Regions from separate parts of the Arthrobacter sp. TmtSoilC79 genome, predicted to be linked through region 3. Evidence: riboswitches for the same ligand, from Rfam matches in the RefSeq annotation. Region 3 holds a riboswitch; each other region holds the start of a gene.
The links. Region 3 has a riboswitch for thiamine pyrophosphate ahead of thiO (glycine oxidase ThiO). Riboswitches for the same ligand answer to the same signal wherever they lie in the genome.
Positions count from the first base shown of each region.

Region 1: linked by a shared signal. The riboswitch ahead of thiC (phosphomethylpyrimidine synthase ThiC) and the one ahead of thiO (glycine oxidase ThiO) in region 3 are both predicted to bind thiamine pyrophosphate.
Region 2: linked by a shared signal. The riboswitch ahead of thiD (bifunctional hydroxymethylpyrimidine kinase/phosphomethylpyrimidine kinase) and the one ahead of thiO (glycine oxidase ThiO) in region 3 are both predicted to bind thiamine pyrophosphate.

Region 1 is NZ_AP046051.1:1,932,310-1,941,878, reverse strand. It holds gene AC6JA3_RS08970 (hypothetical protein) at 128-565, opposite strand; gene AC6JA3_RS08965 (VOC family protein) at 667-1,494, opposite strand; gene AC6JA3_RS08960 (amidohydrolase family protein) at 1,616-2,695, opposite strand; TPP riboswitch at 2,780-2,887, shown strand; gene thiC (phosphomethylpyrimidine synthase ThiC) at 2,883-4,757, shown strand; gene AC6JA3_RS08950 (alpha/beta fold hydrolase) at 4,740-5,462, opposite strand; gene ffh (signal recognition particle protein) at 5,528-7,108, opposite strand; gene AC6JA3_RS08940 (glucose-6-phosphate dehydrogenase) at 7,276-8,676, shown strand; gene AC6JA3_RS08935 (P-II family nitrogen regulator) at 8,768-9,106, opposite strand; gene AC6JA3_RS08930 (ammonium transporter) at 9,103-9,569, opposite strand, start outside.
Region 2 is NZ_AP046051.1:2,020,833-2,030,401, forward strand. It holds gene AC6JA3_RS09395 (Rne/Rng family ribonuclease) at 1-2,725, shown strand, start outside; TPP riboswitch at 2,863-2,961, shown strand; gene thiD (bifunctional hydroxymethylpyrimidine kinase/phosphomethylpyrimidine kinase) at 2,952-4,469, shown strand; gene rplU (50S ribosomal protein L21) at 4,848-5,156, shown strand; gene rpmA (50S ribosomal protein L27) at 5,219-5,482, shown strand; gene obgE (GTPase ObgE) at 5,638-7,224, shown strand; gene proB (glutamate 5-kinase) at 7,214-8,395, shown strand; gene AC6JA3_RS09425 (glutamate-5-semialdehyde dehydrogenase) at 8,392-9,569, shown strand, end outside.
Region 3 is NZ_AP046051.1:1,584,174-1,593,742, reverse strand. It holds gene AC6JA3_RS07455 (SDR family NAD(P)-dependent oxidoreductase) at 1-743, opposite strand, end outside; gene moeB (molybdopterin-synthase adenylyltransferase MoeB) at 781-1,983, opposite strand; gene AC6JA3_RS07445 (TetR/AcrR family transcriptional regulator) at 1,990-2,724, shown strand; gene AC6JA3_RS07440 (DUF3107 domain-containing protein) at 2,775-2,999, shown strand; gene AC6JA3_RS07435 (hypothetical protein) at 3,040-3,342, shown strand; gene AC6JA3_RS07430 (thiazole synthase) at 3,430-4,227, opposite strand; gene thiS (sulfur carrier protein ThiS) at 4,231-4,467, opposite strand; gene thiO (glycine oxidase ThiO) at 4,505-5,761, opposite strand; TPP riboswitch at 5,754-5,872, opposite strand; gene thiE (thiamine phosphate synthase) at 5,900-6,583, shown strand; gene AC6JA3_RS07410 (TM2 domain-containing protein) at 6,754-7,710, shown strand; gene AC6JA3_RS07405 (RNB domain-containing ribonuclease) at 7,821-9,308, shown strand.

The DNA.
Region 1 (9,569 bases), 350 kb from region 3:
CCGCACCGATCGAGTACCTGTCTATTGTGCCAGATGCCCGGAGCAAATACGACTTACGCCCCGCGGGCCGGTGTGTTGTTGCCCACCTGCAGTGCAAGCAAGGGCACGCCCGGACCCGCGCCCGCGGCTATTCGGACCAGACGTAGAGCCCGGAACGCTCCACCTTTTCAACGTCGGTTGCCAAGGCAGCCAACTGCTGGACGTACTGGCGGGACTGGGCGGCGTCGAAAGGCATATCGTCCTGGGCGGCCCAGGCGGCAGCAACGTCGTCGAGGACGTTTGCGTCGCCTTCGCTCTCATAGGTGAGCAGTTCGGCCAGCGCCGTCACCATGGCCTCAGGAACGCCCAGGAGGGCATCGCTGGTGACGTCAACCAGCGCGAGTTCGTAGTCGGCACCGGCTGCGTGGACTGCCTGGCCGGCGAGGTCTCCCAACTGCTCCACTTCGAAGTCGGTAATGCCCTCGATCCTTACGGCAGGGCCGGTGACATCCGCGCCCTTGTCCAGGGCGGCTGCCCTCTTGAGTGCTTCATCGTGGGTGGCTACAAAGATTTCGGCAAAGCCCATGGAAAGTACTCTCATTCCTTCGTGCTGACGGGGCGGCGGCACGCAACCCGAACGGTTCCGCGCCATCACCGTCAAGCCTAGTGCAGCACGCGCGCCGCAGCTTAGCGGACCGCTACCCGCAGCTTGTTCCGCCAAGGATCTTCGAAGCGAAGCTCGGCGCCGGTGTGATGGTTCTGTACCCCGGCGGTTTTGAGTCGATCCGCAAGGGAAGCGATGTCGTCTGCGCCAGGAACCTCTATGAGTACTTCACCGAGGCCGAGCGTGTCCTTCCGGGGTCCGGCGCCACGGCTGTTCCAGACATTCATCGCCATGTGGTGGTGGTAGCCACCGGCGGAGACGAACAGCGCCTGCCCATGCCAACCTGCGGTCTGCTCAAACCCGAGGGTCTCCACGTAGAACTTCCGTGCAGTGCCGACGTCGCCCACCTGCAAGTGGACGTGTCCGATTCCCGCCGCCGCCTGGTGTTGGCCGGTGACTGCAGCTTCGTTGAGGTGCTGTTGCAGGAACCTCTGCGGCGGCAGGGCCACGTTGTCCATCACCACGTTCTTGCCATCCCACTGCCAGGATTCGCGGGGCTTGTCGTAGTAAAGCTCAATGCCGTTGCCCTCGGGATCGGTGAAGTAGAACGCTTCGCTGACCAAGTGGTCGGCGCTGCCGGCAAAGGCGCGGGGCTCATATTCGGCGGCGGTTGCAATCGTTGCCGCCAGGGACGGCTGGTCCTGGAACAGAATGGCCGTGTGGAAAAGACCGGCTTCCCCGCGGCCTGGAATCCGGAGGCCCGACGCCGGCGCAAGGTGCACCACAGGCTTTCCGACGCGCCCGAGGTAGAGCCCGCCGTCCTGCTCGGCCACGATTTCCAGGCCGAGGGCCCGCTGGTAGTAGTCACTCATGACCTTCATGTCACCTACCTTGAGCATCACGGTGCCCATGGTGAGTTCGGCCGGCAGAAGATCCTGGCTCAGTGGTGTGGTCAATGTAAAGCTCCCTGGTTCGCGGCGCCGCTCGTCGACACCTTACATAGACTAAATTACTTGAAGCTTCAATTTATTCCTAACGGACTACAGAACCGCGAAGGACGATGTGCGAGAGGTTGGCTACGGCCTGCAGGTCCTGCCTCGGATCCTCCGAACACAGCACGACGTCGGCACTGGCCCCTTCGCTGATACCGTCCTCTCCCAGCCACGCCCGGGCACGCCACGCTGCAGCGTCCAGCACCGCCTCCGGCGGCAGGCCGGCGTCGTGCAGCTCTTTCATCTCATCGGCGATCCTGCCGTGCTTGATCACGCTGCCGGCGTCTGTGCCCGCGTAAATTTCCACTCCGGACTCAAAGGCTTCAAGCACCCGCTCGCGCCGCCGCTCCCACAGACGGACCATGTGGTCTGCATAGTGGGGAAACTTCGGCGCAGCCTGTGCGGCGATGTCGGGAAACGTGGCGATGTTGACCAGGGTGGGAACGATCGGCACCGACTGCTCCACCAAACGGGGAAGGTGCCGCGGAAGCAGGCCCGTTGCGTGCTCGATGCAATCGATGTTGGCGTCCAACATGTCATCGATCGTGTCCTCGGCAAAGCAGTGGGCCGTCACCCTGGCACCCTCATCGTGGGCGGCGGAGATCGCATCCCTGACTACTCCGGCAGGGAATGAAGCAGCAAGATCTCCCACGCCGCGATCGATCCAGTCCCCTACCAGTTTCACCCAGCCATCGCCGTCGCGGGCTTCCTTCCGAACAGTCTCCACGAGGTCACCGGGATCAATTTCATGACCCAGGCCCCGGAGATAACGCCGGCTACGGGCAATGTGGCGGCCGGCCCGGATAAGGCGGGGCAAGTCCGCACGCTGCTGGACCCAGCGGGTGTCACTGGGTGATCCGGCGTCCCTGATCAGCAGCGTCCCGGCGTCGAGGTCAGCTTGGGCCTGGGCAAGAGTGGCCTGCTCGTCAACGGCGCCGCCCGCGCCCAAACCGATATGGCAGTGGGCGTCAACAAAGCCGGGCAGGACCCAGCCATCCAGGACGCGGTCCGGCGCCTTCGCAGGGCGCACAAAGGTCAAAGTGCCGTCCACGGACCACATTCCGTGGCGTTCCTCGCTGCTTGAGACGAGCACGGGTCCGGAAAATTCGATGGTGGCCATGGGAAAAGCCTAGTCCGCAGCAGCGCCTTCGGAGCTGGGATGCTCATGTGACTGCGGGCCCGTTGGGAGCTGTGGTAGCTTCGTCTACGACCACACGGGAGCCCTTGCAGGGGCTGAGATCGGACTGAGGCAGTCTGCGACCGTTGAACCTGTCCGGGTAATGCCGGCGAAGGAAGTGAGCAGTCCATTGAGCACCACCAGTACACAGCACAGCCCTGCCCAAAACCCGTCCAGCACGGACGATATTCCATCCAGCACCGGAGCAATCACGCCGGAATCCGTGACCCAATCATTGAAATCCCACTCCCTTGCCTACCGTGAGGACCCGGAGAATGGAATCCGGGTTCCCGTGACGGAAATCGCCCTGGAACCCTCTCCCAACGGCGATGCCAACGAGCCGTTCCAGGTGTACCGCACGGCGGGACCGGGCAGCGATCCGGTGATGGGGCTGGAACCATTCCGGGCAGCCTGGATCGAACGCCGAGGCGACACCGAGGCCTATCGCGGACGGCAACGCAACCTGCTCGACGACGGCAGGTCTGCGGTTCGTCGCGGGGAAGCAACAGCGGAATGGAAGGGTGCCAAACCCGAGCCGCGACGCGCCGTCGAGGGTAAAACCGTGACACAGATGCACTATGCCAGGCAGGGAATGGTGACGCCGGAGATGCAGTTCGTCGCGTTGCGGGAGAACTGCGACGTTGAGCTGGTCCGCAGCGAGGTCGCAGCGGGCCGGGCAATCATTCCCAGCAACATCAACCATCCCGAGTCCGAGCCGATGATCATCGGCAAAGCCTTCCTTGTGAAGATCAACGCCAACATCGGCAACTCTGCCGTGACAAGCTCCATTGCCGAGGAAGTGGACAAGCTGCAGTGGGCCACTCAATGGGGCGCCGATACCGTCATGGACCTCTCCACCGGCGATGACATCCACACCACCCGTGAATGGATCATCCGCAACTCCCCTGTTCCGATCGGAACCGTCCCTATTTACCAGGCACTGGAGAAGGTCAATGGCGAAGCCAACAAGCTGACGTGGGAGATCTTCCGTGACACCGTCATAGAACAATGCGAGCAGGGCGTGGACTACATGACCATCCACGCCGGGGTGCTGTTGCGCTACGTCCCGCTGACGGCCAACCGGGTTACGGGGATCGTCTCACGCGGCGGCTCCATCATGGCTGGCTGGTGCCTGGCGCACCATCAGGAAAACTTCCTCTACAGGCATTTTGACGAGCTCTGCGAAATCTTCGCCCGATACGACGTCGCCTTCTCCCTGGGCGACGGCCTGCGCCCGGGCGCAACCGCCGACGCCAACGACGCCGCCCAGTTTGCCGAGCTGGACACCCTGGCCGAACTCACGCAGCGCGCATGGGAGTTCGATGTCCAGGTCATGGTGGAAGGACCGGGACACGTGCCGTTCCACTTGGTCAGGGAGAACGTGGAACGGCAGCAGGAACTGTGCAAAGGTGCCCCGTTCTACACGCTGGGGCCCCTGGTCACCGATGTCGCTCCTGGCTATGACCACATCACCTCGGCCATCGGAGCCACCGAGATCGCCCGATACGGCACCGCCATGCTCTGCTACGTCACTCCCAAGGAACATTTGGGCCTTCCAAACAAGGACGATGTGAAAACGGGAGTCATCACCTACAAGATCGCAGCCCATGCCGCGGACCTCGCGAAGGGACACCCCGGCGCCCATGAGCGCGACGATGCCCTGTCAAAGGCACGGTTCGAGTTCCGTTGGCGCGACCAGTTCGCCCTTTCGCTGGACCCCGTAACGGCTGAAGCCTTCCACGACGAAACGCTGCCGGCAGAACCGGCCAAGACAGCCCATTTCTGCTCCATGTGCGGCCCCAAGTTCTGCTCCATGCGCATCAGCCAGGACATTCGCGACGAATACGGATCGGCCAAGGCCCAGGAAGCGATCGCCGAAATGTACAGCGGGATGCGCGGCAAGAGCGAGGAATTCCTGGCCTCGGGCGGAAAGGTCTATTTGCCGGAACCTCAGGTGCCGGGAAGCAAGGCCACCGTCAAGGCCGGCTCAGGAAGCCTGGATTGACAGGGCTCGTCCGACGTCGGCAACAAAGGAACGGATGATGTGATCTCCGTCCACTGAGTCCTGGGGCCGGTGTCCTCCCGCTGCGACGCGGCGGAGGGCGCCGGTTTCCTGGAGATAACCGGCAATTTCCTCATAAAGAGGCTCCCATCCACCCGTGAGAACCAGGGTGGGAACACCGGGCACAATGTGCAGTGGCGCATCCCACGGCGGAGCCTGGAGCCTGAGCCTGCGGGCCGAACGCCGTGCTTCGGGAGAATCCAATCCCCCGGTTTCGGCAGAGAACGCCCGGCGGTAATACTCACGCTGGTAATCGGCGTCGTTGAGCTGGTCCCGCACATCGAACAGCGGTTCCATGAGGGCACGGTGGGAAGCTGTGGCTGGAAGCTCGGCCGTCAGGGAAAGGCAAGCAGGCTCCACCAAGGCCAGCGAATGCACCAGGTCCGGACGTTCGATCGCAGCCAACATGGCAGAGATGGCACCTTGCTCGTGCGCCACCACATGGCCGCCCCTCGAATCCGCAAGGGCGTTGATGACAATGGCCACGTCCGCGGCAACGCTCGATTCCACGGGCTCGGCTACGGCGTCAAAGCCGTGCCGGCGCAGGAAAAGCGCGTCATAAGCCAGGGCCATGCCGTGCTGTTTCGGCCATGCAGCAGCACCGAAGCTGCCCAGGCCGTGAACGAAGACTACGCGCTGCTTATGCATTGGTTCAGCCTATTCCACGGCCCTGACATCCCAACTGCGGACGCGGTTGGGATGCCGGCCACGGCCTATTTGCCGAGGAACTTCTCGAAGCCCTTGGGGAGGTTGAGCGATGAGGGGTCGAAGTCGGCCGCACCCTGGCCAAAAGCTGCACCGGAGGGTGCCGCCGAGGCTGCGTTGGCGCGCTTGGCTTCGGCATCACGCAATTCCTGGGCAGCCTTGGCCGGGTTGCCGGAGCGGGCCTTCTTCTTGGGCGCGTTCTTGCCTCCCTTGCGGCCTCCGCCCGGACCTCCAAGGCCAGGCATCCCGGGCATACCAGGCATGCCGCCACCTTGGGCCAGCTTCTTCATCATCTTCTGGGCCTGGGCAAAGCGCTCCAGCAAGCCGTTGACCTCGGAGACATGGACGCCTGAACCCTTGGCAATACGGGCACGGCGTGAGCCGTTGATGATCTTGGGAGCAACACGCTCGTGCGGCGTCATGGACCGGACGATCGCCTCGACGCGGTCGATTTCCTTCTCATCGAAGTTCTCCAGCTGCTGGCGGATGTTCTGCGCACCCGGCATCATCATGAGCATCTTCTTCATGGAGCCCATGTTGCGGATCTGCTGCATCTGGGCGAGGAAGTCATCCAGGGTGAAGTCTTCCTGGTCGGCGAACTTCTTCGCCATCCGTGCGGCTTCATCCTTGTCCCAGGCCTTCTCGGCCTGTTCGATCAAGGTCAGAACGTCACCCATGTCCAGGATGCGCGAAGCCATCCGGTCGGGGTGGAAGAGCTCAAAGTCGTCCAGGCCTTCGCCGGTGGAGGCGAACATGACGGGCTTACCGGTGACGGACGCAACGGACAGCGCGGCGCCACCGCGGGCGTCGCCGTCGAGCTTGGAAAGCACAATGCCAGTGAAGTTGACGCCTTCATCGAACGCCATCGCCGTGTTGACAGCGTCCTGGCCGATCATGGAGTCGATCACGAAGAGAACTTCGTTGGGGATGATCGCCTGACGGATGCGGCGGGCCTGGTCCATCATTTCGGCATCGACGCCAAGGCGGCCGGCGGTGTCAACGATCACGACGTCGTGCAGCTTCTGGCGCGCTTCCTCAACACCGGCCTTCGCGACGGCGACGGGGTCACCGGCAGGGTGCTCCAGCTCGGAGGTGGCACCGGGATGGGGAGCGAACACGGGGACGCCCGCGCGCTGGCCAACCACTTGGAGCTGCGTGACGGCGTTGGGACGCTGGAGGTCGCAAGCGACCAGCATGGGGCTGTGGCCCTGCGCCTTGAGCCATTTGGACAGCTTGCCGGCGAGGGTGGTCTTGCCTGCACCCTGCAGGCCGGCAAGCATGATGATGGTGGGTCCGGTCTTGGCCAGGCGGATGCGGCGGGTCTCACCACCGAGGATCTCCACGAGTTCCTCGTTGACGATCTTGACGATCTGCTGGCTCGGGTTCAGGGCACCCGAAACTTCGGCGCCCAGGGCACGATCGCGAACGCGGCCGGTGAACTCACGGACCACGGACACTGCAACGTCCGCGTCCAGCAGGGCGCGGCGGATCTCCCGGACTGTGGCATCAACATCAGCCTCGGTGAGGCGCCCCTTGCCACGAAGGTTCTTGAAGGTTGCTGTCAACCGGTCAGAGAGTGAATTGAACACGCGCCGTGCACTTCTTTCGATGGTCTTCTAATGGCGGCCAATGCGGCACGCCAGAGTCTTGACGATTGCCCCCAGCAAACATGTCTCAACCCAACAAATCTGAATCGACTAGGGGACTCGACTATCTAGGGTACCAAGTCGGACCTGCAAGATGGCATGCTGGCACAGTGACCAGTAAAACAACTGTAAAAACGTTGCTCATCCTCGGTGCGTCCGGGGACCTCACAGGCAGGCTTTTGCTGCCCGGCCTGGCCGGCCTGCTGGCCTCCGGCAGGGCCCCGGGATTGCGCCTGGTGGGCGCGGGCTCGGATCCGTGGACTCCTGAACAGTGGCGGGAGCGGGTCAGCGGGGCCTTCGCAGCAGCCGCGGGCACGGCAAACGACGCCGGCCGCGCGGCACTGGAAACCGTGGCCGGCGCCACGGAGTACCACCAGCTTGATGTCACGGCGGACGGGCCCCTGGCGGAGCTCCTGGCGACCCTGGAGGGTCCCATCGCCATCTACTTCGCCCTGCCTCCGCACATCAGCCAGAAAGCGTGCGAGGTACTCCGCCGGGAACAAATCCCCGCCGGTACGCGCCTGGTGATGGAAAAGCCGTTTGGTTCGGGTACCGAATCCGCGCACGAGTTGAACAAGACGCTGGCGGCCCTGGTCCCCGAGGACCACATCCACAGGGTTGACCACTTCCTGGGCAAAGCCACGGTGCTGAACATCCTGGGCCTTCGATTCGCCAACCGGTTCCTGGAGCCGGTGTGGAACCGCGAACACATCGAGAAAGTGGAGATCGTCTTCGACGAGGACCTGGCCCTGGAAGGACGTGCGCGCTACTACGACACCGCCGGCGCGCTCCGGGACATGATCCAGAGCCATCTCCTGCACATCATGGCCTTCCTGGCCATTGACGCACCCGCAACCATTGAGGAGCGGGACCTGCGCGACGCCGTGGCAACGGTCCTGCGGGCCAGCAGCATCAAGGCACCCTTCGCGGACACCACGCGGCGGGCGCGGTACACGGCTGGAACCCTTGGGGAACGAAGCGTGCCGGACTACGCTGCCGAAGACGGCGTGGATCCTTCCCGCAACACTGAAACCCTGGCTGAAGTCCGGGTGGAAATAGACAATTGGCGCTGGCAAGGGGTCCCTTTCATTCTCCGCTCCGGCAAGGCAATGGGACGCCGGCGCAAGGAGGCCGTCATCACCTTCCGCCCGGTGCCCCACCTGCCCCGTGGATTCTCCGGAGTGGACTCCCCCAACCAGCTGCGGATTGGATTCGGTCCCGACGTGCTCCAGCTGGACGTGGACGTCAACGGTCCCGGCGACATCTTCACACTGGACCGCGCCAGCCTTGTGACAGAACTCAATGCAGCCGGAATGCTGCCGTACGGCGAAGTGCTGGAAGGCATTCTCAACGGCGATCCCCTCCTGTCGGTCCGCGGGGATACGGCAGAGGACTGCTGGCGGATCATCGAGCCGGTTCTTCGCGCCTGGGAGGCCGGTGACGTCCCGTTGGAAGAGTACGACGCCGGCGGCGCGGGTCCGGCGGCCTGGCCCACCGCCGTCGTGGAGTAAAGCCGGGACAAAGAGAACAAAACAGCGGGCCGGGTACCTTGACTGGTACCCGGCCCGCTGTGTTCGGCTCAGGATCTTGTTCGCGAGGGACTTAGATTGCGGCCGCGCCGCGCTCCCCGGTCCTGACCCGGACTGCTTCGTAGACATCCACGGTCCAGACCTTGCCGTCACCGGCACGTCCGGTGTTCGAGCTGGCGATCAGGACATCGAGGATGTCATCTGCTTGCTCGTCCGTGGCGAGGACTTCAATGCGGATTTTGGGCAGCAGGTCCACGTTGTATTCGGCTCCGCGATACACCTCGGTGTATCCCCGCTGGCGGCCATAGCCGCTGGCCGCGCTGACCGTCAGGCCCTGGACCCCGTATGATTCGAGGCCTTCCCGGACTGCTTCAAGCTTTTCGGGACGGACGATCGCTGTAATGAGCTTCATGCCTGGACACTCTCCTTGCCTTCTGCGGGGGTCTTGGCCGCAGCGGTCTCCGATTTTCCGATAACTGCGTTGTGCAGCGGCTGGAAGCTGCCGCCGTGGCCGTTGACTCCGAATTCGTAGGCCGTCTCTGCGTGGAGGCTGAGGTCTACGCCAACGTTCTCCTGTTCCGTTGAGACCCGGAAGCCCATGGTCTTGTGGATGGCAAAGGCGATGATGGCCGTCATGATGGCCGAGTAGGCAATGGCGATGCCGGCTGCTGCGAGCTGCGCCCACATCTGGGTCCAGCCGCCGCCGTAGAAGAGGCCGCCGCCGACTCCATCAGTGGACTTGGCGATGAAGCCCAGTGCCACGGTGCCGATGATGCCGGAGACGAGGTGGACGCCCACAACATCCAAGGAGTCATCGAAGCCCCAACGGAACTTCAGGCCAACTGCCAGGGCTGAGGCAACGCCGGCGACAACAC
Region 2 (9,569 bases), 440 kb from region 3:
CGGGACCGCAGCAACCCCTGGGACGGCTCCCCTTGAGGAAACCCCGGAGGAAGCTGCCGCTGCAGGTTCGTCCTCGCTCTTCCTGGAGCCTGTTTCCATCACGTCAATGATTTTCCAGGCCCCGGATCTCACCACTGTTCCCCGCGTTGCAGCGGTGGAGGAGAAGGAAGAAGAGCCGGAGGAAGAAGCCGGATCCGGCGCAGAGGATGAGCTGGAGGATGCCGGCAGTCGTCGTCGCCGCCGGAGCCGTGGGCGCCGTGGCCGGCGCGGAACCGAGCGCGAGGAAAACGAGACCGAAGAGGGTGCCGAGTCCGAGGACGAAGAAGCTCCGGTTGCTGAAACCTCGGACGAAGGTGTCACTTCCCGTCGTCGCCGCCGCCGCCGCCGTGGTGACCAGGACCTTGAACTGACCGGTGGAACGGATGACGACCCGCCCAACACAGTGACGCGCGTCCGTGCCCCGCGGCCCATCACGGAGACTGCGCCATCGAACCGTGTTGCCAGTGTCAAGGGCTCCACCAGGCTTGAAGCGAAGAAGCAGCGTCGTCGTGAGTCGCGTGAGACCGGACGCCGCCGCCAGGTGATCACCGAGGCCGAGTTCCTGGCCCGCCGCGAATCAGTGGACCGCCAGATGATTGTCCGCCAGCGCGACGACAGAATTCAGATCGGCGTCCTGGAAGACGGGGTTCTTGCTGAGCACTTCGTCTCGAAGACCCAGCAGGACTCCTTGATCGGCAACGTTTACCTGGGCAAGGTCCAGAACGTCCTGCCGTCCATGGAAGCTGCCTTCGTGGATATCGGACGCGGCCGCAATGCGGTCCTGTACGCCGGTGAAGTGAACTGGGATGCTGTGAACCTTGAGGGACAGCCCCGCCGGATCGAAAATGCCCTGAAGTCCGGCGACTCGGTCCTGGTCCAGGTCACCAAGGACCCCGTTGGCCACAAGGGTGCCCGGCTGACCAGCCAGATCTCCCTGCCCGGCCGGTATCTTGTGTATGTTCCCGGTGGATCCATGACCGGCATCTCGCGCAAACTGCCCGACGTCGAACGCAACCGCCTCAAGCGCATCCTGAAGGACCGCCTGCCGGAAAACGCCGGCGTCATTGTCCGCACGGCTGCCGAGGGCGCATCCGAAGAGGAACTGACGCACGACATCAACCGTCTGCGCGCACAGTGGGAAGGCATTGAGGGACAGGCCTCGTCCACCAAGGTCCTGGCTCCGGAATTGCTTTACGGCGAGCCGGACCTGACCATCAAGGTGGTACGTGATGTCTTCAATGAGGACTTCTCCAAACTGATCGTTTCCGGCGACGACGCCTGGGACACCATTGAGGCATACGTTACCTACGTTGCCCCTGACCTGGTGGGCCGCCTTGAGAAGTGGACCAAGGACCAGGACATCTTTGCTGCCTGGCGTATCGACGAGCAGATCCACAAGGCACTGGAACGCAAGGTGTTCCTCCCCTCGGGCGGTTCGCTGGTCATCGACCGCACCGAAGCCATGACAGTGGTAGACGTCAACACCGGTAAATTCACCGGCAGTGGCGGCAACCTCGAGGAAACGGTCACCAAGAACAACCTCGAAGCCGCTGAGGAAGTTGTCCGCCAGCTTCGCCTCCGTGACATTGGCGGCATCATCGTCATCGACTTCATCGACATGGTCCTTGAGTCCAACCGCGACCTCGTCCTCCGCCGCATGGTTGAGTGCCTGGGCCGCGACCGCACCAAGCACCAAGTAGCCGAGGTGACGTCCTTGGGCTTGGTCCAGATGACCCGCAAGCGCATGGGCACTGGCCTCCTGGAGGTCTTTGGTGAGCAGTGCGAGCATTGCGCCGGCCGCGGCGTCGTCACCCACGACGAACCCGTTGAGCACCGCCGCGCCAACGTTGTGGCCGCTGAGCAGCACCGTCCCCACACCGAGGCCCAGCAACCCGCAGCACGGACGGAGCGCAAGCGTCGCCGCGGCAAGGGTGGCGGACAACCCGTCGCCGAGGCCCCCGCGCCGGTCCACACCGCACCGCCCGCTCCGGCTGCAGCTCCTGTTTCGACCGAGCCGCAGGACCCGGCCAAGCAGGCCAAAGCTGAGGCCACCCGGGCGGCACTGGCCACCATCGCTGCCGCCGCGCACGCAGCCCACCTGCACGACGACGAAGTTCACCGCGCGGAGGAGCAGGCACGGGCAACCGGTCAGCAGCAGGCAAGCGCCGGGCAGGCAGCCCGGAGCGAGGCTGGAGAGCCGGCCTCACGTGAATCAGAGCGGGAAGCAGCTGTCCGTGAAGCACGGTCCACTCCGGTCCTGCGTTTCGGTGGCGAAGAAGTAGCGCTGCCGATCGGTGAACACCACGAGGAACCGCCGGCAGCCAAGCCGGCCATGAGCCTGGACCTCCTTGCAGAGGCCTTCTCACACCTTGGCGCGGCTCCTGCCGAAAAGCCGGAAGAAGTACTCCCTCCCAAGGCAGCTGCCGCACCCGCGGTCGCCGTAGCCAGGCCTGCGGATGCAGGCCATGATGCTGCGTCGACGTCGGGCACCCGCCGTGGGCGTCGCAACCGCAGCGCCAGCCGGGCGCAGGGCGCGGCCAACGAAACCAGCGTCGAGCACCACGAGGCTACTGCAGCTGCCGGTGGAACGTCGCACGAGGCCAAAGCACCTTCAGAGCCAGCCACGAAGGCCGCGTCCGCGGAGCCCATCATCCTCGGGGTGGGCGTACCGGCCTCCGAGCTCTAGTATTTCGACAACAAAGGGCCCTGCAGTAGACCGTCGCCGACGGGTACTGCGGGGCCCTTTGCCGTCCGCCCCAGCGTTCATATCCGGTCTTCAGCGTGGCGAAGTTCCCCGGCCGCTGTGCATCCCGGCTACGCTGGTGGACTGACACGGGGTGCCGGGCATTGGGCCAGGCTGAGATCCAGACCCGTTGAACCTGTCCGGTTAGCACCGGCGAAGGGATGTCCCCATGACGTTATCGTCGTACTCTCCTGTGTACCCTCTGGCCGCTTCCGGACGGGAAACCCCCCGGGTGCTGAGCATCGCGGGCTCGGACCCCTCCGGTGGTGCCGGTATCCAGGCTGATCTGAAGAGCATTGCAGCCCACGGCGGCTATGGCATGGCGGCATTGACCGCGTTGACGGCGCAGAACACCAAAGGAGTCAGCGCGGTCCATGTACCCCCGGTGGAATTCCTGCGGCTGCAGTTGGAGGCCATCAGCACGGACATCGCCATCGATGCCGTCAAAATCGGGATGCTCGGTGACGCAGCGGTCATCGATGAGGTCCGCCGCTGGCTCGAGGAGGTGCGCCCCGCCGTCGTGGTCCTTGACCCGGTGATGGTGGCTACCAGTGGTGACAGGCTCCTGCAGGGATCGGCCGAGTCGGCTTTGCGTGCCCTGCTTCCCTTGGCTGACCTCATCACGCCCAACCTGCCCGAACTTGCCATGCTGTTGGGGGAGGCTGAGGCGGCCGACTGGGCTTCGGCATTGGATCAGGGAAAACGACTCGCCGCTGAGTGCGGCAATACAGTCCTGGTGAAGGGCGGGCACCTGGCGGGGTCCGAATGCCCGGACGCGCTGGTGAACACCAGCGGACTCCTGAGCCAGGACGTCATTGAGGTAGCCGGCCCCCGGGTGGATACACAGAACAGCCATGGCACAGGATGCTCGTTGTCCTCGGCGCTGGCCACTGTCCAGGCCCGTACCGGCGACTGGGAAGTGTCCTTGCGCGAGGTCAAACCGTGGTTGCTTGGGGCCTTGCTCAAGGCTGACAGCCTCGAGGTGGGGCTCGGAAACGGTCCGGTCCACCATTTTCATCACCAGAGGGTCCTGAGGCGTGGGGATTTTGCCGCGACGCTCTGGAAGGAAGCCACTGTGGAGCTGGAGGCAATCTACAAGCTCGGGTTCATTGAGGGCCTGAAATCGGGCAAACTCCCGGAAGCTGCGTTCAACTACTACCTCGCCCAGGACGCCATCTACCTCAACGGGTACTCCAGGGTGCTGGCGCGTGCAGGCGCTCTGGCCCCCAGCGAAGAAGAGCAACTGTTCTGGGCGAAAGCCTCGCAGCAATGCCTTGAGGTGGAATCGGAACTGCACAGGAACTGGCTAAGCACCCGCGAGGCATCCTCGGGGACCGGGCCGGTCACCAAGTCCTACGTGGATCATCTGCTGGCGGCCTCGGCCAGCGGCAGCTACCCCCTGGTTCTCGCAGCCATCCTGCCCTGCTATTGGCTGTACGCGGAGGTTGGCCAGCAGCTCAATGCGGCTTTTGTAGAGGCAGGGTCCCCGGCAGGGCACCCCTATGCGGACTGGCTCCGGACCTATGCCGACGAGGACTTTGCCGCAGCCACCAGGAATGCGATCAACTTCACTGACGCGGCTGCAGCTGCAGCGTCGGAGGGGGAGCGGGCGGCCATGGTGGAGGCTTTTGCCTTGTCCTGCCGCTACGAGACGGCGTTCTTCGATGCCCCGGGAGTTTTTGCCTGAGGGCTGTGGGAGAGGGCTTTTGGACTGGATCCGCAACTCGCCCACAGCGCGTCGCGGACCCAATCGCGCTAATCGGCCTCAAACCCTGTAGGCTGTATGGGCACGGTGCCGGGAGAGTCCGTTTCATCTGGTGACGCAAGTCACGTGGTAGCCTCCGGACCCGGCCTCATTTGCAGCTGAAGGTCAAACTAGCGTAATCTTGATCTTCGGTGCTTACGCCAACACTTGGGTTATGCCCCTTGGAATTGTTCATGGGATGACTCGCGGACTTCGATCAGAAGTCCACGGCGTTGAGGCACAGCGCGAACCAAGCCTGATTCCGGTTCAAGGTTCCGCACGCAAATTTAGTTATAAACGTCGAGAGAAGTGAGTACCCAAGTGGTGTACGCGATTGTCCGCGCAGGCGGCCGCCAAGAAAAAGTTTCCGTTGGAGACTACGTAACGCTTAACCGCGTCCCCGGTGGAGCCGGCAGCACGCTTGAGCTGCCCGCCTTGCTCCTGGTTGACGGCGACAAGGTCACCTCCGCAGCTGCGGAACTGGCCAACGTCAAGGTTACGGCTGAGATCCTCGAAGACCTTCGTGGTCCGAAGATCGTCATCCAGAAGTTCAAGAACAAGACCGGCTACCGGAAGCGTCAGGGTCACCGTCAGGAACTGACCAAGATCAAGATCACCAGCATCGCGTAACTTTCGTTACCCGCTGTTCAGGTTTTTCAGTTTCCCCAGAAATTTAGAGGCAGGCATTTCACATGGCACACAAAAAAGGCGCGAGTTCCACTCGCAACGGTCGTGACTCCAACGCACAGTACCTGGGCGTCAAGCGCTTCGGTGGTCAGGTAGTTTCCGCAGGCGAAATCATCGTTCGCCAGCGTGGCACCCACTTCCACCCCGGTGCAGGCGTTGGCCGCGGTGGCGACGACACCCTGTTCGCCCTGCAGGCCGGTGCGGTTGAGTTTGGTACTCGCCGCGGCCGTCGCGTAGTGAACATCGTTGCTGCTGCAGCTGCAGAGTAACAACAAGTTCTGAACCGGTGGAGCGGGCCAAACGGCCCGCTCCACCGTTCTTTTAACCGCATTACAATCGACTAGGGCGCTTTGGGCGCGCTGGTTTTTGCAACAACGCTGGCAACAGCAACAAACGCTGTAGGACAGCAAATGAGGAGATCCACGTGGCTAGCTTTGTAGACCGGGTAGTACTGCACGTATCCGGCGGAACCGGCGGCCACGGCTGTGTCTCTGTCAAGCGGGAGAAGTTCAAGCCCCTCGGTGGCCCTGATGGCGGCAACGGCGGCAACGGCGGCGATGTCATCCTCCGGGTATCCGCCCAGACCACCACCCTGCTTGACTACCACCACGCACCCCACCGCCACGCCACCAATGGTGGCCCGGGCATGGGTGACTGGCGCGGCGGCAAGAACGGCGAGACCCTGATCCTTCCGGTTCCTGATGGCACCGTGGTCAAGACCAAGGACGGGGAAGTCCTGGCTGACCTCGTGGGCGAGGGTACTGAATTCATTGCTGCTGCAGGCGGCCAAGGCGGTCTTGGCAATGCCTCCCTTTCGTCCCAGAAGCGCAGGGCTCCCGGGTTTGCGCTGCTCGGTATCGAAGGCGAATCCAGCGATATCGTCCTGGAATTGAAGTCCATCGCCGATATCGCGCTGGTCGGCTTCCCCTCCGCCGGCAAGTCCAGCCTCATCGCTGCCATGTCTGCCGCCCGGCCGAAGATCGCCGATTACCCCTTCACCACCCTCATTCCCAACCTTGGTGTGGTCCAGGCCGGAGATATCCGCTTCACTATCGCCGATGTCCCCGGGTTGATTGAGGGCGCCAGCGAAGGCAAGGGCCTTGGCCACAACTTCCTCCGCCACGTTGAGCGCTGCGCCGCACTGGTGCACGTTCTGGACTGCGGAACCCTTGAATCGGACCGCGATCCTTTGTCCGACCTCGCCATTATCGAGGCGGAATTGGAGAAGTACGCGGTTGACATGAGCTACGCGGGAGTTGACGGCGAAGTCGTACCGCTCAACGAGCGCCCCAAGCTTGTGGTCCTCAATAAGGTTGACCTTCCTGATGGCAAGGATATGGCCGAGTTCGTCCGTCCGGACCTGGAAGCACGCGGCTACCGTGTCTTCGAAGTCTCAGCTACCAGCCATGAGGGCCTGCGCCAGCTCGGATTTGCGATGGCCGAGATCGTCAAGGCTGCCCGGGATGCTGTGGCAGTCGCACCTCCCAAGGTGGCCCCGCCCGTCCTCAGGCCGCGCGCAGTCAACGAATCCGGCTTCAAGATCCGCCGCGAGGAAAAGAACCTCGAGCCGCTGTTCCGCGTCCTGGGCGAAAAGCCCGTGCGGTGGGTCAAGCAGACCGACTTCACCAACGAAGAGGCCATCGGCTACCTTGCAGACCGACTGGCCAAGCTGGGTGTTGAAACGGAGCTCTTCAAAGTTGGCGCCAAGCCGGGCGATACCGTGGTCATCGGTGAGGACGACGGCGTCGTGTTCGACTGGGAGCCCACCATGATGGCCGGTGCCGAACTCCTGGCCACCCCCCGTGGTACCGACATCCGCGTTGCCGACATTGGCGATCGCCCCACGCGTTCGCAGAAGCGTGATGAGCAGATCGAGCGCCGCGAAGCAAAAGCAGCCGCGCGTGCAGAACTTGAAGCCGAGCGCAAGGCAGGCATCTGGACCGAATCCGTCAGTGGCCGCCGCGCCCAGACTGTGAGGGAGAGCACACTGGACTCCGGTGATGACGACTAGGACCATCGACGCTCCTGGCACGGCCGAGGGCCTTGAACGCCAGGCCCTCGCCACCGCCAAGCGAATTGTAGTCAAGGTCGGTTCCTCTTCCCTGACGAGCATCAAGGGCGGTATTTCGGAAAAATCCCTGGCAGGCCTGGTGGATGCCTTGGCAGAGAAGCGCAATGCCGGCACCGAAATTATCCTGGTTTCCTCCGGGGCAATCGCCGCTGGCCTTGCTCCCTTGGGGTTGGCCAAACGGCCAAAGGACCTGGCAACGCAGCAAGCTGCTGCCAGTGTGGGCCAAGGACTGCTGATGGCCCGCTACACGCAGGCCTTCAGTGCCCATGGCGTGACGGTCAGCCAAGTGTTGTTGACCGCGGACGACCTGATGCGCCGCACCCAGCACACCAACGCCTTCAGGGCCCTGGACCGGCTGCTGAACCTCGGCGTAGTGCCGGTGGTTAACGAAAACGACACTGTGGCTACCCACGAGATCCGGTTCGGCGACAACGATCGCCTGGCCGCCCTGGTGGCACACCTGGTCCGCGCCGATGCCTTGGTGCTGCTGTCCGACGTCGACGCCCTCTACGACGGTCCGCCGTCCCAGGGTGCCAAGCGTATTCCGCTGGTCCAAGGTCCCCAGGACCTCGCCGATGTGACCATCGGCAAGGCCGGCAAGGCCGGCGTCGGAACCGGTGGAATGATGACCAAGGTTGAGGCGGCCTCGATCGCGGCCGGCTCCGGCATCCATGCCCTGGTAACGTCCACCGCCAATGCCGCAGCCGCCTTGGCGGGGGAGGACGTGGGGACCTGGTTCTCGGTCAACGGCAACCGCAAGCCCGTCCGGCTTTTGTGGTTGGCGCACCTGGCTACGGTTCAAGGACGGTTAATGCTCGACGACGGTGCGGTCAAAGCCGTACGCGAACGGCATAGGTCACTCCTTCCTGCGGGCATTTCGGAGGTAAGCGGTGACTTCGAAGCAGGCGACCCCGTGGAGATGGTGGCACACGACGGAACCGTGGTGGCACGTGGGCTGGTGAACTACTCCTCGGACGAACTTCCACGCATGCTGGGGCGCACTACCCAGGAGCTCGGGCAGTCGATGGGCCGGGGCTACGACCGCGAAGTTGTTCATGTTGATGATTTGGTGCTCCTCCGGACGTCCCGCTCATCTAAACTTGGAGCATGACTGAAGCGCTGACCCCTGATGCCCCTGTGATCTCCGACGTTTCCGGTGCTGCCGGTATCACGCCGGAGAACCCTGTGGCAGGAGGCGCTCCGCTCTCCCCGGAGGATGTCCAAGCCGCAGTCCACGCCATTGCCGACCGTTCCCGTAAGGCCGCCCGCCGCATGGGCCAGGCAAACCGCGCCTGGAAGGACCGTGCGCTGCGCGCCATTGGAACTGCCTTGGTGGAGAACCGGCAGCATGTTTTGGAGGCCAACGCCAAGGACATCGCCGTGGGCCGCGCCAATGGGACGTCGGCAGCACTCCTGGACCGATTGACCCTGACGCCTGCCCGGATTGACGGCCTCGTTGCCGCGCTGGAAAACCTTGCCGGTTTGCCCGATCCCGTGGGAAACGTGGTTCGCGGACAGACGCTCCCCAACGGCCTCCGGCTGCGGCAGGTCAACGTGCCCATGGGCGTGGTGGCCGCAATCTACGAGGCACGCCCCAACGTCACAGTCGACATCGCTGGCCTGGCCCTGAAAAGCGGCAACGCCGTGATCCTCCGTGGCGGCTCCGCTGCTGCGAACACCAATGAAGCGCTGGTGCGGATCCTTCGGGAAGCACTGGACTCGGTTGGCCTTCCGGCCGATGCTGTCCAGACCGTGGACCAGTACGGCCGCGAAGGCGCCAACGTGCTCATGCGTGCCCGCGGCCGCGTGGATGTCCTCATACCCCGTGGCGGGCGCGACCTCATCCAGACCGTGGTGACCAACTCTGCCGTGCCCGTCATTGAAACAGGCGAAGGCAACGTCCACATCTTCATCGATGAGTCGGCAAGTGAAGAAATGGCCGTGGAGATCCTCCTCAACGCCAAAACGCAGCGCCCCAGTGTCTGCAACACGGTGGAGACCCTTCTGGTGCACTCCCGTGCAACGGTGCTTACTGCTGTCGCCAAGGCCCTGCGCGCACACGGGGTGACGCTCCATGTGGACGAGAGGGTTGCCGCTGCGTTGGGTGCGGACGTTGAAACCGTTCCCGCGGACGACGACGACTGGGCCACCGAGTACATGGACCTTGACTTGGCGGTAGCCATGGTGGACAACCTGGATGAGGCACTCCACCACATCCGCACGTGGACAACGGGGCACACCGAGGCGATCCTCACCAACAACCTCGCCAACGCCGAGAAATTCAT
Region 3 (9,569 bases):
TTTCCTTCGGCATCCATCCACCCTGCGGCCACCATTTCTTCCTTGGGCAAATGGCGCTGCAATTCTGTCATGATGCCCCCTGGATGCACGGCGAAAGCCCGCACGCCGGAGCTCTGTCCGCGGCGGTCCAATTCCACCGCGAAGAGGGCATTTGCGGTTTTGGCCTGGCCATAGGCCTGCCACTTTTCATACCCGGCGGAAAAGTTGATGTCCTCAAAACGGATTGGTGAGAGCTTGTGTCCTGTGGAGGACAAGGAGACGACGCGGGCCGAACCGGACGCTGCCAGGGCCGGCCACAGTTCATTCACCAGGGTGTAATGGCCCAAATGGTTGGTAGCGAACTGCGCTTCCCAGCCAGGACCCACGCGTTCTTCCGGACTGGCCATGATGGCAGCGTTGTTGATGAGGATGTCCAACGTGTCATGGCCGGCGAGGAACCGTGCGGCAAATTCCTTGACGCTGGACTGGTCTGCCAGGTCCAGGTGCTCCACGCCAACATCGGTGAGGCCCGCTTCCTGCAGGACACCCCTGGCGTGTTCAGGCCGGCGGGCAGGGACAGTGACTTCCGCACCGGCGGAGACCAAGGCACGCACAGTCTCCAAACCGAGGCCCGAGTATCCGCCTGTGACAATTGCGCTCTTGCCGGTCAGGTCAATGCCTTCAATGACATCTGCGGCTGTTGAACCGTGCCCGAATCCGGAGTCGATGGGGTGCTGCGGGGTTTCTGTCCATTCTTCGCTCATGGTTGAGCTTCGCAGATCCGCCGGGAACGGGCAACGATCAGTACACTGGCTTGCCCGGCTCGACGTCCCGCACCCAGGCGAGGATTCCGCCGTCGAGATGGCTGACGCGGGTATACCCGGCCTTCTGCGCCGCCTCCAGCACAGCGGCCGAGCGTGTCCCGGCCTTGCAGTGGAAAACAATGTCCTTGTCCTGGGGCAAGTCCGCCCACGCCTCACCGGAGAGAATGCGGCCTTGCGGGATGAGGACAGAGCCGTTGATGCTGACGATGCTGTGCTCGCCGGACTCGCGCACGTCCACGAGATCGAAATCCCTCTCCCCCGCCTGGCGCTCTGCCAGCATCCGCGAGAGGTCCTTGGCCGAAACAGTATGGTCCTGGTCGGTTGCCGCCGGTGGCGTCACACCGCAAAAGGCCTCGTAGTCAGTCAGTTCCGTGATGGGTTCGGCTTCCGGGTCCTTGGAGACCTTAATTTCGCGCCAGCTGCCGCCCAGCGCGTCAAAAAGGGCCACCCGGCCCAGCAATGAACGCCCGACGCCGGTGATCAGCTTCACGGCTTCGGTCACCATCAGCGACCCTACCGCTGCGCACAACATCCCGAAGACTCCGCCCTCGCCGCAGGACGGTACCGACCCGGCAGGAGGAGCTTCAGGATAGAGGTCCCTGTACGTCGGACCATGCTCGGCCCAAAAGACGCTGACCTGGCCGTCGAACCGGAAGATGGACCCCCAGACGTAAGGCTTCCCGAGGATGGCCGCGGCGTCGTTGACGAGGTACCGGGTGGCAAAGTTGTCTGCGCCGTCCAGGATGAGGTCGTACTGGGCAAACAGCTCCAGGGCGTTGGATGAGTCCAGCCGGATGTTATGCAGGACCACGTTGACCAGGGGGTTGAGCCCGGCGATTGCGTCACGGGCGGATTCGATTTTGGGGATTCCCACGTCCTTGACGCCGTGAATGACCTGGCGCTGCAAATTGGTGAGATCCACCACGTCGTCGTCCACGATTCCGAGGGTGCCAACGCCTGCCGCCGCCAGATACAGCAGCGCCGGAGAACCCAATCCGCCGGCGCCTATGACCAGGACCTTCGCATTCTTGAGCCTGCGTTGGCCCAGGGCGCCGATTTCGGGAATGATGAGATGCCGGGAGTATCGCTCCACCTCGGCCGGCGTGAGTTCGGCGGCAGGTTCAACCAAGGGCGGCAGGACAGCGGGCGCAGCAGGGCGGGCAGCAACAATTGAGGCCATACCCCAATGTATGCCCGCCGATGCCGCCCGGTCATATTACCCACCGGTAGAGTGGTCATAACTGCAAAGGAAAGGCGGCAGACTGTGGCTGACGGCACAAGGGCACACGACGGGGTACCGGCCAAGCAGGAACGGGCTGTTTCAACCCGTTCACCAAGATTGCCGCGCGACGAGCGCCGCGCACAGTTGTTGAATGCCGCACTTGAAGTCTTTGTCTCCAACGGTTTCCACGGTGCGGCCATGGACGAAATCGCTGAAGCCGCCCACGTCAGCAAGCCGGTGCTTTACCAGCACTTTCCGTCCAAGCGCGAGCTCTATATGGCCCTTTTGGACAGCCACCTGGCCACGCTGACAGAGCTGATGCTCAGCGCCTTGAACTCCACTTCGGACAACAAAGAGCGCGTGAAGGCCGTCATGCGCGCCTATTACCGGTTCATCGCCGATGACGACCAGGCCCACCGGCTGGTCTTCGAGTCGGACCTCATCAACGATCCCGACGTCAGTTCCCGCTTGGAGACTTTCAACAAGACGTTCGCTGATGCAGTGGCCCACGTCATTGCCGAGGACACCAAGCTGCCTCCTTTGGAGGCCCAGCTCCTGGGCCGCGGCCTGGCCGGAATGGCGCAGGTCAGCGCCCGCTACTGGCTTGAAACAGACGGAAACCTTGACCTCGATGTGGCCAGTGATCTGATCTATCGTTTAGCTTGGCGCGGAATCAGTCGATTCCCCAAAGAGTCCTAGGCTACAAATAGAGGACAGACTTACAACTTGATTGGCTTGGAGGCCTTGCTGTGGAAGTAAAGATCGGCATTCAGAACGTTGGCCGTGAAATCGTGCTCGAATCCGCTTTGGATGCAGACGCCGTGGCCAAGATCGTGGCAGAGGCCGTGTCCAAGGGCTCGGAACTGCGCCTGACCGACGAAAAGGGCCGCCAGATCATTGTTCCCGGCAGCGTCCTTGGCTATGTGGAGATCGGCGCCGAGGAAGTCCGCCGCGTCGGTTTCGGCGCCCTCTAGGGCACCGGCCCAAACCAACGCAGTCCGCTAAGGAGTCTTCATGCTTTCACTCGTCGTTGTGGTCCTGGCCACCGTTGCCACCGGATTCATCGTGTGGGCCAACGACAAAAGGCACGGCAAATACGGTGTCGCTCTGCCCGCCGGAGTTTCGGCGACTGTGGGCACCTTGAGCTGGATTGCGTTCATCAGCGCCGGACTGGGCTATCAGCCCGGGGCCACCTGGATTCCGTGGGTGCTGCCCATCGTTCTGGGAACAGCCGCAGCTGCAGGCGTTGTGGTCTACCTGGGCCGGGTCCGCACGCAGCACGATACCGCTGCCCTGACCAAGGCGCTCAGGCTCTAGCAGCCGCAAGAACAAACAACAGTGACCGACGCCCTGGGGCGCCGGTCACTGTTGTTTAACCGGTCACTGTTGCTTAACCGGTCACTGTTAGAGGAACTCCGCCCGGCCCTCCATGGCCGAGGACGCCAAAGCGTGCTCACGCCGGGGAATCCTGCCCGCCAGCCTGGCCAGCCGGCCCGCGATCACAGCATGTTTGAAGGCCTCGCCCATCTGCACCGGGTTCTGCGCCCGGGTGACCGCGGTGGCCAGCAGCACGGCGTCGCACCCCAGCTCCATGGCAAGGGCAGCATCGGAGGCCGTCCCAATTCCTGCGTCGAGCACCACTGGGACCGAGGCCCGGGAGACGATGAGTTCAATGTTGTGCGGGTTCAGGATGCCCAGTCCGGTTCCGATGGGCGAGCCCAGGGGCATCACAGCGGCAGCTCCCAGATTTTCGAGGCGCAAGGCCAGGACGGGGTCGTCGTTGGTGTAGGCGAAGACTTTGAATCCCCGGTTGACCAGTTGTTCCGTTGCCTCGACCAGTTCCACGGCATCGGGGAGAAGCGTGTGCTCGTCAGCGATGACCTCCAGCTTCACCCAGTCAGTCTCCAGCGCCTCACGCGCCAATTCAGCAGTCATCACCGCGTCTTTGGCCGTGAAGCAGCCGGCGGTGTTGGGCAGGACACGGATCCCGTGGTCCACCAGGAGCTGGAAGAGCGATCCCGTTTCCGCCGGGGAGTAGCGGCGCATGGCCACGGTGGTGAGCTCGGTTCCGGATGCGAGCAGCGCGGCACCAAGGCCGTCCAGGCTCGGGGCACCCCCGGTACCCATGATCAGGCGGGAGCCGAACCCGACGCCGTCGATCACCAGGGCGTCGGTACGGACCTCAGTATTTGTCGTAGTCATGGTTCAGCCTCCTTGGACTGCTGTTACAAGTTCGAGTTCGTCTCCGTCGGCGAGCGCCGTCGCGGCCCATTGACTGCGCGGTACCACCTCGGAATTGCGGGCGACGGCGATACCCAGCTTGCCGCCGTCGGCCGCCTGTCCGCTGTGGTCCAGGGCGCGGCCGGTGACAGCGGTGACCAAGGTGCTGACGGACGCGTCCTCCGGCACGGCGTGATCGGAACCGTTGAGTTTGATGTTCATGCTGCTTCCTTGTTCTCGGGATTGAGGCAACGCAGTGTCACTTATGGCCCACTGCGGAGGCTTCAAAGGGCCACAAGTGACCCCGGGTTGCACTGAAACGGTCGGGGCGGAAGGGGTCCCACCTGGGGTCTGATGAACCGTTGAACAACCCGCCCACGATTTTTGCGGCTACCGGTGTCAGGAGGACACCGTGCCGGAAGAAGCCCGTAGCGACCACCAGACCTTCAACGTCCCCGGTGGGGCCGGCCGCGCGACCCAGCAACGGGGCGTTGTCCGGCGTTCCGGGGCGGGCCCGGGCTGTTGCTTCGAGCAGTTCGAGTTCGGCCACTGCGGGAACCAGCACCTGGGCGTCCCGCAGCAACTGGTAGACGCCACCTGCGGAGACGGCATTGGAGGATGCTGAGAGCCCGTCCTCCCGCTGGGTAGCACCGATGACCACGGTGCCGTCGTCGCGGGGCACGATGTAAACGGGTACTCCGCGGACCATCCCCCGGACAGTGGAACTGAGCAGGGGGCGCAGGTGTCCGGGCACCCGGAGCCTGAGGATGTCGCCGTATACCGGCCGCACAGGGAGGGTCAGCCCGTCCGGAAGGCCCTCAAGCTCAGATGACCCCAGTCCGTTGGCCACTACGGTTTCTTTGGCCAGGACTGTGGCCCCGGACTCAAGTTCGGCTCCCGTGACACGACCGGATTGCCAGAGCAATCGTGTCGCCTTGGCCGCAACGGCAAACCCGTTCCCGGCGCCCTGGACCCAGGTGGAGTCGCCGGCTGCGTGGTCTGCCAACCCTGCGATGAGGCATGAGGCCAGCTTTCGGGGATCCACCTGGTGATCTGCGGGAATGTCGAAGGCACAGGAAATTTGCGGGCTCAGGAGTGGCTCGCGTTCGCGGGCCTCACGCAAGGTCAGGGGCTCAACCCCAAGACCGGCAGCAAGCTGGACCGTACGCAGATCTGCCAGCGCCTTCCGGTCCGCGGCATCGGCACCTACGGCCAGCGTCGGCGTCGTGCGGTATCCGGTGTCCCGTCCTCCGTGACCCAGGCTTGCGGCAAAGGAGGGCCACAGGCGGGACGATTCGAGCATCAGGTCCAGAAGGTCTTCCTCCTGGTAGTGCAACTCGCTTACCGGTGCCAACATTCCAGCGGCAGCATACGTGGCTCCCGTAGCGGGCGCGGGATCGATGACCACCACTGAGCGGCCCAGCCGGCGTGCTTGGTGGGCAATGCCGAGTCCGATCACGCCTGCGCCGATGACGGCCACGTCTGCCTGGAGTTGGGGATGGCCGGAATCTGCCATTCGTTTCCTTCCCTACGCCGGTACTAGCCGGATCAGGTCAAGCGGTCGGCGCTGAAGCCCTCTCAGCCGGACGGTCATATAACGAACGTCGCGGCTCCCGCAGTACGTGCCCAGTTTAGAGGAACTACGCTGGTTTCCATGACCCCGACTGACGCCCTCGCCACCGCCCGCCTGTACCTGTGCACTGATGCCCGGAGACGGCAAGGCGATTTTGAAGACTTTGTGGACGCCGCTTTTGCCGGTGGGGTGGACATCATCCAGCTGCGCGACAAAACCCTGGAAGCTGCCGAAGAGTTGGAGCTCCTTGCCGTCCTGCGCGGAGTTGCCGAACGCCACGGACGGCTCTGGGCCGTCAACGACCGTGCCGATGTTGCCAGTGTTTCCGGGGCTCCCGTGTTCCATATCGGGCAAAAGGACCTGCCGTTGGGAGTGGCCAGGACATTGCTGCCGCAGCCGGTCACGATCGGCCTGTCCACCCACTCTCCCGAGCAAGTGAACGCGGCAATCGCAGCCTCGCCGGGCCAGGGTGGCCTGGACTATTTCTGTGTTGGTCCCCTCTGGGCAACACCTACCAAACCGGGCCGCGCAGCTGTGGGATTGGACTTGGTCACATATGCCGCAGAAGCAGGCAAACGGGCCGGGGAGACCACAGGCGGCGCCGTGAACCTGCCCTGGTTTGCCATCGGAGGGATTGATCTCAGCAACGTCGAACAGGTAGTGGCTGCCGGAGCCACCAGGATCGTTGTGGTCCGCGCCATCACCGAAGCGACGGATCCGACGACGGCCGCGAAGTCGCTGCTGGAGGCCTTGGACGCCGCCTGAGCCGGCCATTGCGCGGCGGGTAGTCCCGGAAGGCTGTCCACAAGCCCCTTGGCGAAGATTTGCTGCCGGCCGCGGTGGTCCTACTAGGCTGAGTCGAAGTGAGTTGACTGTCCAGCCTGCCCGCAGGCCACGTGTCCTCCCCTCGCACCCACTCCCCCGAAGGATGATCCATGAGCAATCCGAGCTACCCTCCCACGCCAGGGAACGGGAATGCTGCCCCGCCAGTTCCGCCCGCACCCGGTGCTTACGGCAACCAATACCAGGGCCAATACCAGGGCGGGCCGCAATCCACTTATCAGCCTGATCCGGCCTCCAACCCTTACGGTGTTCCCGGCACGGGTGCTCCGGCAAAGTCCTTCATGGTCACCTGGATCCTGTCCTTGCTTCTGGGTGGCCTCGGTGTTGACCGTTTCTACCTGGGCAAGATCGGCACCGGCATTGCCAAGCTGCTCACGGCGGGTGGGCTCGGCATCTGGTCCATCGTGGACCTCATCATCACACTGACCGGCAACGCACGGGATAAGGAAGGCCGCCCGCTGCAGGGCTATCCGGAAAATAAGAAGAAGGCGTGGATCATCACGCTCGTCGTCTGGTTCGCCGGCCTGATTCTTGGAATCCTGTCCACAGTGTTGTCCCTGACCTTGGTGGCTGCCGCCGTCCAAGGACAGTCCACGCCCCTCCCCGCCGTCCCATCGGCCTCGCAAGAGGCACCGGTCCCGTCCCAAGGCGCTGCCACTGCCGGAAATTCCTTTGACATCACCGTCTCCAAGGGCAACGACGTCAAAGTCACAGTCCTTGACTCCGGATACACCACCGAGATTCCCGAAATGGCTTTTATGAAGCCTCTCAATGGAGGGTTCCTCCTGGTGGAGGTTTCCTGGGAGACAACCGCCGGATCAAGCTTCGCCACGTTCACCAATTTCGAAGCCTTCGACGCTGATGGCAAGAAGGGCGACCGGATCCTGCTTGGCAGCGAATTGGGTGGCCTGAAGTCCGGTGAGGTCGCCGCCGGAGACATGCAGCAGGGCGTCATTGCCTTCGACATCAAGAACGGCCCCACCACAGTGGTCATCAATAATGACGTTGGCGACAAAGCAGCCAGCTTCACCCTGACCCCGGCAGGCTAACCCCCTACCAGGCCAACAGCCGTGCCAAAAGCCCGTTGCCTCCTCGGAGCAACGGGCTTTTGCGTGCGGCGGCGAAGACTATCCGCTGGTTTCGGGCTACCCTGATTTTCGTGTCACATCATCGGATAGCGCCCAACGTAGACGACTCCTCGGACCAGCTTGCTGAAGCACTTGCGGCCCTAAGGACGGAGTTGGAACTCCCTTCTGCCTACCCGGCGGAGGCAGTGGCCGAGGCTCAGCAGGCCGTGGAAACCCATGGGTTGCCGGAGCAGGATTTGCGGGACATTCCGTTTGTCACCATCGATCCCGCGACCTCCACTGACCTGGACCAGGCCTTGTTCATCGATCGCGCCGGAGAGGGCTACAAGGTCCTCTACGCCATTGCCGACGTGCCATCCTTCGTGGCTCCAGGCGGGGCACTTGATGCCGAGACCCGGCACCGCGGACAGACGTTCTATGCGCCCGACGGCCGCATTCCCCTGCACCCGGAGGTCATCAGCGAAAATGCCGGCAGCCTGCTGGCCGGCCAGGATTGCGGTGCCTTCGTGTGGGACTTCGACCTCAACGCAATGGCCGAAGTCGTCTCCGTTGGCCTGTCCCGGGCTGCGGTCCGCAGCCGGGCCAAACTGAGCTACAAGGGCGCCCAACAGCAAATCGACGACGACACGGCCCCGCCTGTGTTGCAGCTCCTTAAAGAAGTGGGACTGAAACGGGTTGAACTGGAAAGGCAGCGTGGAGGCGCGAGCCTGAACATGCCGGAACAGGAAATCGTGCAGGCAACCGACGGCGGCGGGTACAGGATCGTCGCAGCTCCCTCCTTGCCGGTGGAGGACTGGAACGCCCAGATCTCCTTGATGACCGGCATGGCCGCCGCCCAACTGATGCTCGAAGGAAAAGTGGGCATCCTTCGCACCATGCCCGCCCCGGACGAACGTTCGCTGCAGCACTTCAAGCGGCAAACCACCGCCTTGGGCAAGCCGTGGGACGGCCACGTCACCTACGGCGAGTACTTGCGGACCCTTGATGCGTCCGACCCCCGGCAACTGGCCATCCTGCACTCTGCGGGAATGCTGTTCAGGGGTGCCGGTTACACGCCTTTCGACGGCGAAGTCCCTGACACCGTCATCCAGGCGGCCATTGGAGCTCCCTACGCCCACACAACAGCACCATTGCGGCGCCTTATCGACAGATTCGTCCTGGTGATCTGCGAGGCACTGAGCAACAACAGGGACATTCCAGGTTGGGCCCGTGAAGCCTTGCCCTCCTTGCCCGAGATCATGGCATCCTCGGACCAACTGGCGGGGCGGCTTGAGCGTGCAGCACTGGACACCGTGGAAGCGGCACTGGTAGCAAACCACGTTGGCCAGGAATTCGATGCCGTGGTGATTTCAGGTTCCAAGACCGCCAACGGGAACAACGCCAACGGCAGTAACGGCAACAGAACCAACGGCGGTGACCCCTACGGGACTGTCCAGATCGCAGAACCCGCCGTCACGGCCCGCTGCGACGGCGAACTGGAATCCGGAACCAAGGTTCGCGTGCGCTTGGTCAAGGCCGATATTGCCAGCCGGGAAATCAGGTTCGAACTGATGCCGTAACGCGTTGGGACGGGCGATCCGGGCTTTATGGCTCCCAGAGGATAGACTGGAACTGTAGTAATGGATGCCCGGTCGTTGATTCAGTAGATTTTTTGAATTCAACAAGCCCGCCCCTACGCGATCTTGAGATGTACCAACTGGTCACCAGTGCCAGTACTTAGATAGCCCGCGATCGGCTTCCACTGGATTTGCTTGCGCGCCCGTTCGTGCTCCGGTACGGCTCCGCCGCCCCCGTTGAGCATGCAGCGCCAATGCCCAAAT